2 regions of the Pseudoalteromonas maris genome follow, and region 1 is predicted to be linked to the other one. Evidence: riboswitches for the same ligand, from Rfam matches in the RefSeq annotation. Region 1 holds a riboswitch; the other holds the start of a gene.
What was found. A riboswitch is a leader RNA that binds a small molecule or an ion and turns the genes downstream of it on or off. The one in region 1 is predicted to bind lysine.

Region 1 (4,568 bases):
TATTTGACGGCGCGATTTTGCAGGGCCGGTATTGAGTACCTGCTGGGCAGGTACTTCTTGGGCGAGTACTTGTTGCAGTTCACCTGAACTGGCAACATCAAAGCGAAAACCACATTCAGCTAACGTACGAACAATTGCAGAAAGCGGATTTGCTTTAACTGCATACCACAAGGTAACAACATCTTGATCCATCAAGGTATTGAGGTGTGTTCGTAGTGCGTCAAGATCGTACACAAAGCATGGTTCTAATTGCTCTTGTGCAACAGTGTGCAGATGCGACAGGGTCTGCGTACTCGCCATGTGCATTAGCGTAATACCTCTTCAAGCTCTAACGATGCATCACTTTGCTCGTCACGGTATTTAACGATAAGTGCGCAGCTCATCGATAAGCCTTGTTCACGGCCCCATGCGCTTGAGCTTGGGCGAGAGCCTGGGATGACAATTGCATATTCAGGAATGGGTTCACCTTTGTCTAACTGACGCTCATTAACGCAGTCATACACCGGAATTGTTGCGCTAAGGCGTACGCCCGGTGCTAACACCGCGCCTTTTTTCACTACGACGCCTTCTACAATGATGCAGCCAGCACCGATAAACGCGTCATCTTCGATTACAACAGGGTTCGCACCGATAGGTTCAAGTACCCCACCGAGTTGCACTGCGGCGCTTAGATGAACATTTTTACCTACTTGTGCACATGAGCCCACAAGTACATGGCTATCAACCATAGTGCCTGTATCAACAAATGCGCCAATGTTTACATAGGCAGGGGGCATGATGATGGTGCCTGATGCCACGTGAGCACCGCGGCGTACCGATGTGCCGCCCGGCACCATGCGCACGTTATCAAGCGCGCTAAAGCCACGAGGAGCTAGGTTGTCTTTATCAACAAAGCCTCCGTTAAATTCGGTGTTAGTGCCGTTCTTAAACGCCTCTAAGATGCCTTGCTTAACTTCTACGTTAGCGTGCCATTGGCCTTGTTCGTCTTGTGTTGCAGCGCGTACAGCGCCAGTTTCTAAATTATTAAGTAGTTCTAACCAGCTCATGGGAAATGTTAAACCTGTGTTGAATGCCAAGATGTAATGGAATCGTGTGCGCGCAGAAGTAGTTGCATATCATCTATTTCTTGATGCGTTAATGGTGCACGAAGAGTGGGGGTGCTAATGCGGCGCAATGCATGCAGTAAGCATTTGCTTGGAATTGGATTGCTCACATGGAACAGTGCCGCAACTGCGTCTCGCCAATACATAAATGCGTTATGGCTTTGACCTTGCAGACTTAACTGCACAAAGCGGTTGGTTGCCTGTGGCCAGACATTGGCTGCAACTGACACCAAACCTGCTGCTCCAGCTTGCCCGTAATACGGTATCAGCGCGTCATCACCACTGAAAATAGCCAACTCTGGCGCAGCGGTACGATATTGTTCGAAGCTGTCGATATCGCCACTGGCTTCTTTTAGGGCCCAACAGTTTGGGTGGCTTTGTAGTTGAGCCAGCACCTCAGGAGCAAGGCTTACAGCCGCGCGTTTAGGGACGTTGTAAAGCATGCAAGGGAAGCGGCTCTCATCGAGCAAAGCGTTAAACCATTGGTGTTGTCCGCGAGGGCCCGGTTTAGCGTATAGCGGGGCTCCTAGCAGATATGCGTCGATTGCTTGCTCGTTACAAAAGGCAATCCATTGGCGCTGCTGGGCAAGGTTACACCCACCTACGCCAACCATGATAGGCACATCTAATGCCAGGGCGCAGATGTGTTCTACCACCGCCTTTTGATCGTCAATGCTCAGCGCAAGTGCTTCGCCGGTTGAGCCTAAAATAAGTAAACCATTGCCCGCGTTTTGTTGCTCATGAGCTAAGCGAGTCAAGCTGTTGAAGTCAACGCTGCCATCCTCCTGCATAGGAGTAATGAGCGCAGTCCACAGTACAATATCTGTTAACGAGTGAGTAGTTGTCATCTCATCCGAACTTAGTGCGAGTTCGAATAGCGATAAAAGAGTGGTGATTTCTCGCCACATCCGCTGATTCGAACAGGTTAAATTCGAAGAGCGAATGGACTTATACAATAACAGAGCCTGTGGCCTGTTATTCTAAGACCAGAAGCTCTCCACCAAATTCATAGCATGTATGTGCTATTGGTGACAGTCGCTGGGATTCAACCCGAGCGCCCGAGGGAGTGTTAAGCAAAATCAACTCACCTCTCGGCGTACATTCCCCTCATTATGAATCGCTGGAGCTTGCTCTCCTCATCATAATTACCTGAATGACGCACCTCTTCTAGCCCTTGCAGCCATCTGGATGGCTGACTGAATAGGGTGCTTTTTTATTCAACCACTTTCGTGCCCCTGGTGTCAATGATATCTGCCTAACAAATTTTACAATTGGATATTTTGTGCAAGGCTTAGAGTTGAGCACCATGACAGGATCGGGAATGCATAACATTACCAAGCACTTTAGAGTGCGCTACATTTTTGCCGCTATCGCGCTGATATTGGTCGTTTCCTTATCAGTGTCTTTTGTGTTTTATGTCTCTAAAATGCAGGAAAGTGATGCAAAAATTATTAATGTTGCGGGTATGCAAAGGATGCTATCGCAAAAAATATCCATGCATAAGCATGCGCTTGTCTATCAACCCAATGACTTCGATAGAGAACAGCTCGAGCAATCTGTAGCCACATTTATTGCCAATCATCAATTTTTGCTTAATAGTGACATGGTGACTCATAACCGTGGTGAGGTGCTTTTATACGCAGGCAATAACCTGGATTTACAAGTTAGAAAATTCGCGAGACTGGCGCTTGAAAGTTCAGATTTAACCCTGTTTTCAGGAACTAATTTACTGCATTTTCTAGAGAAATTAGACGCAGTTGTGAGCGCAATGGAGCACAGTTCACAAAGTAAAATAGCGCAGATGCAGCGCATCTTGCCGTTGTTGGCATTGATAGCGTTTATCACCGTTTGTTGTGAGTGGTTTTTGATTTTTAAACCCTTGCTAGTGCGTATTAATAGGATGCTGGTAATACTGCGCAAGCAGCGCATGACAGCGGTTAGAGCGAGTAGAATAAAAAGTGACTTTCTTGCTAATGTGAGTCATGAGTTGATGACACCAATCAATGGTATCACTGGGTTGTTAGCTGAGCCTGACAAGGTGAGTAAATCAGATATCAAGTCAGTGTCCCACTGCGCTCTCAACTTGCAGTCAGTGGTTCAAGAAATGCTGGACATGCAACAGCTGCAAGAGGGCAAACTTAAATTTGAAGAATCGAGTAACGAGCTCAATAACTCCATAAATGCGGTGATCGCACCATTACAATTAAACCCTGAATTTAAACAAAGGCTAAAGGTGCAAGTGGAGTCCCAAAAGATGGCTCATTTGCGTGTAAGAACAGATCATGTGCGCTTTATTCAGGTGTTGAATCAATTGGTGTCTAATGCGTTGAAACATACCCATGGGGATGTGTTGGTGGTGGTTGAATATCAACCGTACGATCAAAATATTCGAGTCGATATTCGTGATCAAGGAGAGGGGATCAAAGCGCAAGAATTAGCAGCCATCCAGCATAATGCTTTGTACTACGACACCGATAAAGTGCACAATTTTAAAGGGATAAAAATGGGCTTACCTTTGGCCTTTGCACTGACCCATATCGCCAAAGGAGAACTGCATTTTGAGCACTTAAAGTCAGGCACTTTGGCGCAATTAATTTGGCCAGCTAGCGAATCTGTACCAGAGACCAAAATAGGGTCGAAGTCGCAAACAAGAAAGGCATTGGTGGTCGATGATAATACGATTAACGTGTTGGTAATCAGTAACATGGTTAAAATTTTTGACTTTGAAGTGGATGTTGCGCAAGACGGTGAAGCGGCCGTAGAAAGAGTAAAGAGCGGTGAATATGATTGTATTTTTATGGACATCAACATGCCCAATATGGATGGTATAGAAGCAACCTCACACATTCGCACCACATACAACTTTGATGGCCCCATTTTGCTAGTGACCGCAAGCCAAGATGAGCGCCGGATCAAGCAAGGCCTTATTGCAGGGGCAAATTTGGTAGTGCACAAACCGGTCAGTATAGAAAAAATAAAAGCCGCACTTGTCGAAGTGCAGCTTGCTCAAGAATCTGAGTGAGTCACGCCCTAAAGTCGCGTTACAACAAAACCTTGTTGTTCTAACAAGGCGATTAAGCCATTGTCTTTAAACAGATGCAACGCACCAACAGCAATGAACAAAGACTCTTCGCTCAGCGGCTGCGCTAAGCTCTCAATCCATCTTTTGTTGCGTTCAATCAGCAACACCTGCTCATTGAGCTTGCCGAATGGGGAATCGTCGAAAGACTCATCGTAAATATTGATAAGTACCTCAGTGTCTCCCGTTTTCCAAGCCTCGACCATATGCTCAAAATAACCATCTAACTCTTTGAGCTGCCTGAAAGTATCGGCGACCATTTGATCTGCATGCCCTTCCAAAGCGGTGAAAATTTCCATCTGCTGCTCTAGCGTTTCTAACTCTAAAACAGGCTTGTTTAGCTTCTGGGCTGCTAATACAACTTGCTTGTCGATGCCGTAGTGTTC
Region 2 (4,568 bases), on a different contig from region 1:
ACGCTTAAAGAGGCGTATGCAAAAGCAGCTAAGCAAAATATCTCTACCCTGCTTAGCCAAGCTATTTTGCCGCTAATCGCGCAATTAGATGGGCATATCTACACCACGCAGTGGCAAGCGTTTGATGTCTCGCTTATCACTGCAGTGCAGGATGTCGCGATTATTGACCTTGCTCCAGCAGTTGCTGGTGAATCGCTTTAACCACCTCATCTGATTGCGATTGGTCAACCAAGAAACACAGATTGTGCTTAGATGCACCATGGCAAATAAGGCGGATATCAAAATTAGATAATACCTGCATCAGGTTTAACTCACTTTGACGTAGTTGAATTTCAGAGCCAATCAGTGCAACGAGCGCTAAGTTGTTTTCCACAGTAACGTGACAAAACTCACCTAGCCTATCCAGTGCCTCTTGATCTAGTTCAGGACGACTCGCATTCGGAGCGTTATCCAAAGTAACCGCCACTGAAATTTCCGAAGTTGTCACCAAATCAACAGATATCTTGTATTCACTCAAAATGGTAAATACACGAGCCAAGAAGCCACTTGCCAATAGCATTTCTGGGCTTTTGAGCGTTAATAAAATCTGATTTTTACGCTGAGTAACAGCACGAACACCGGCAATAAGCTCACCGCTTGGTACCTTCTCAATCCAAGTACCGCCGCCTTGAGGGTCTTTACTCGAGCCAACAAATACACCGATGCTACTGCGCGCAGCAGGCAATATGGTCGCAGGGTGTAACACTTTAGCGCCAAACGTTGCCATTTCTGCTGCTTCATCAAATGTGAGATGTGCAATGGGTGCCGCTTTTTCACATACCCGAGGATCGGTGCTGAAAATGCCAACAACATCAGTCCATATATACACACTCTTGGCGCCAATCGCTTCCGCAATTAACGCTGCACTATAATCTGAACCACCACGACCCAGTGTGGTTGTGTCACCGTATTCATCGCTACCAATAAAGCCCTGAGTCACAACCACTTGGTCACTTAGCAAGGGCACCAGTTCAGCTTGGGCACGTGTGCGTGTTTGCGCGATGTCAGGCTGTGCTTTTGAGAATTGACTGTCTGTTTTTAGCACTGAGCGCACATCAAAACGCGCTGTGCTAACCCCTTGGTCACGCATAACTTGAGTAAAAAGATAAGAAGACAAACGCTCGCCAAAACTCAACAGTTCATCTCGTTGTGCGTTCGTTTGCACGGCCTTGAGTGCCGCTGCACGAAATTCATTGAGGGTATTTTCAAAGCCAATGGCCAAATCGGCATCTAAGCTTAAATATTCTAGGATATTCAGTTGGATAGCAATAACACCATCAACATGTTGTTGACGTGTTTCATCGTCTAAAGATGACTGACAAAGCGCCACTAGATGGTTTGTTACACCTGCGCTGGCGCTGACGACAACAACGCGTACCTGAGGATCGTTTGCGATAATGTGCGCGCAGCGTGTCATTGCTTGATGATCTGCAACTGAAGTGCCGCCAAACTTAGCGACGGAAAATTCCTGATTCATTGTCTCTCCGAGATGAAAAATGTTTTATTTTTCAAATACAATCAGGAGAACTTGGCAAGACTAAAAAAGAAGTGTGTCCATTGCCAGAAGCCCTCCACCCAAACAGGTGACAGTTCCGAGGATTCAGCCTCAAGAACCGAGAGCCACGTTGACGATACATGGACTCCCTCGGCGATAGTCTCCCTCATAGATGATCATGAGCGTTCGTCCGCTTCACATCTACTACCTAGCTATCGCACCTCTTCTGCTATCACTCCAACAAGCATGTGTTAGAGCGAGGTTGCAATGTAACGTTTGGATGGCTGGATGTCAATTGCCATTAACCCTATATTGACACTTTATTTTCCCTTTCCAGCGCCAAGGTGATGGCTAAATACGTTCTCAATATCGACCTTCTTCCCTTGCTCTAATTCAGCGATTGCCTGCACGATTGCATCATTAACGGGGGTTGGGACACCCACCTGCCGAGCGAGACTGCTGACGGCACCATTGAGGTACTCGATTTCGGTTTTACGTCCTGCTTGAATGTCTTCCCACATGGACGAACGGGCTTTGGGGTCAATATCCAGCATCGCCGAAGCTAGCCGTGTAAAAAGCCAGTTTGGTAGATTCAAAATAAGCGGCAACCATTTGGGTTTAACCTTAGTAAATTGCGCAACATCACACTGGGTCTTGTTGCATACACTCAGCCACTCACTCATGGTACTTGCCAACACTTTGCGAAATACGCGCTGGCTTAATTGCTCTTTTATGGGCAAATCAGCAATTGCATTGACGGCATTGTTTAGGTTAAGCAACAACTTACCGTAAATAATAGGCTGCATGTCTTTATGTAACTGGCAAGGCATAGACACATTACCTAGCGCCGTTGCGATATGTTCGGTACGCGCAGTGTGCGCCAATATAAACTCCCCCTCTGTACCTTTGTGAAAGTGCGCACCATTTTGTAACACGTTAAACGCAGTAATACCTGCCAAGCACTTGCGCTCATGTAACTGCGCTTTAACAGCATCAAAACTACCGAGACCATTTTGCATAAACAGTAATTCCGACTCGCTGTTGGTCATCTTTAACAAATCATCAATGGCTGCGCTCAGCTGATGGCATTTGAGCGTGACAAACACCACATCAAACACGTCATCATTGATTTGTGTGAGCATAGCGTTTGGCATAACGGTAGTATTCATACCTTGGTAGTCGGTAATATGAATACCACCATTGTCTTGTATCACCTTTTTGATTCTTGGGCGGCAAATGATAGTCGTGTCTAACCCTGCTAAACACAGCAAAGCGCTAAGGTAACATCCAGTTGAACCAGCACCAAAAACAGCAACTCGCATAGCAATACACCGTATTATTTTCAATACCTTAGATAATGTATCAGCGGGTTATCAAGTGCAAATATTGGCGTTAATTAGGTGGGAATCTAATTGGGTATCAGGTGATATCATCGGCCAAGAAGATGCGAGTGAAAGCCTGTTTCACTCGCATTGACGTCTTGGAGGGTTAAATAAAGGTACCCATGAAAAAGGCACCTACGTAGCCGACTGAGTACGCAATTAACAGGTAAAAGGTGTTGCGTAAATAGCTACCAAATGTCAAATCGTGAACTTTACTCATGGCAATAATACCCGCCGCAGAGCCAATCACTAACATCGAGCCGCCCACCCCAGTGGCATAAGTAAAGGCCAGCCAATTTTGCGTATCCATATGAATATCTGCTTTGAGTAGCGCAGCGGTCAATGGCACGTTATCAATCGCGGCTGAGAGTAACCCCATGAGGTAGTTGGCTTCACGCGGTGATAACACTTCATATAAATGGGAAACTTGTGCAAGTACCCCCACCTCTTTGAGTGCACCCACCAGCATTAGCACACCAACAAAGAATAATAACGTGTCGTACTCAATCTCACGTATGTAATCGATTATTTGCTTATTCACATCTTTCTTACGCATTAGGAACTGTGCAGTGAGAAACATCAAAGACAAACCGAACAAGAAAGTAAGTAACGGCGGGATTTCATAGAGCACGCTCAGCGTTAACGTCGCGACTACGGTAGATAAGAAGATGACCGAAATAGTGATATCTGTTTTTTCTATTTTCTTGCGCTCACCTAAATCAAAGGTGACACGTCCTCTCATCTTCATCGATAACAAGGTCGCCAACACAATCACGCTTATTGCAGCAGGCGCAATTAACAGCAACAAATTACCAATTGTTACCTTATCTGCAAGAAAGATCATCAGGGTCGTGACGTCCCCGGTGATCAGCGATACACCACCGGAGTTTACGGCAAAGATAATTAAGGTCGCGTATTTAACCAGCTTTCTGCCATCGAGGTTTAATGACATTACTACCGCAAGGGATACCAAGGTCGCGGTGATATTGTCGGAAATCGATGAGAATAAAAACGCAAATCCAGCAACTAGGAACATCAACTTACGTTCACTGATGGATTTTGGCAAAACCCGCTGCACCAAATTTTGAATAAATCCCTTTGAGTTAAGGTATGCAACGAACGTCATCGCTGCCATTAGGAATAGCCACAAGGTCGCAATTTCTAATATATTTTCATTCAATTCATGTTTGATGTGGTCAACAGAATGACCGTGTAGCGGAGAGATAAAGAGGATTATCCAGCACAATGTACCGAAAAACAGCGTGGTTTTAGCTTTATTAACGTGAATGACATCTTCCACGACAATAAGCACAAAGGCCACGGCAATGAGCGTCAATATGAGCGCACCGACCATTTTAGGTAATATTCCTTGCTAATAACGACAAAAAAGCACAACCAAGTAAAGGGGTCAAAATCACGACCAATTTGTTAAAAATAACAAACTTAGCAATACCATGAGTTTTTAACAGACCGTTAAAGCCTGCAAGCGGCGCGAATTCTATCACTAGATGGTCGTTGGGGCTATCAGCGAAACAGATTTAATGACAATTTTTTTACATTTTCTTTGTAAACCTCAAGCAACAACTGAAAAGCTATTTTACCACCCCCCTGCATTGGTTATAATCTTCATCTATTGCCAAGCACTTAGAACT

Region 2: linked by a shared signal. The riboswitch ahead of lysC (lysine-sensitive aspartokinase 3) and the one ahead of dapA (4-hydroxy-tetrahydrodipicolinate synthase) in region 1 are both predicted to bind lysine.

Annotation. Positions count from the first base shown of each region.
Region 1 is NZ_JBMMUF010000004.1:28,068-32,635, forward strand. It holds gene AAEU32_RS07045 (PLP-dependent decarboxylase) at 1-306, opposite strand, end outside; gene AAEU32_RS07050 (2,3,4,5-tetrahydropyridine-2,6-dicarboxylate N-succinyltransferase) at 306-1,046, opposite strand; gene dapA (4-hydroxy-tetrahydrodipicolinate synthase) at 1,055-1,951, opposite strand; lysine riboswitch at 2,086-2,278, opposite strand; gene AAEU32_RS07060 (response regulator) at 2,425-4,125, shown strand; gene AAEU32_RS07065 (TraB/GumN family protein) at 4,134-4,568, opposite strand, start outside.
Region 2 is NZ_JBMMUF010000010.1:49,776-54,343, forward strand. It holds gene AAEU32_RS13270 (4'-phosphopantetheinyl transferase family protein) at 1-201, shown strand, start outside; gene lysC (lysine-sensitive aspartokinase 3) at 161-1,516, opposite strand; lysine riboswitch at 1,596-1,768, opposite strand; gene AAEU32_RS13280 (2-dehydropantoate 2-reductase) at 1,855-2,856, opposite strand; gene nhaD (sodium:proton antiporter NhaD) at 3,023-4,270, opposite strand.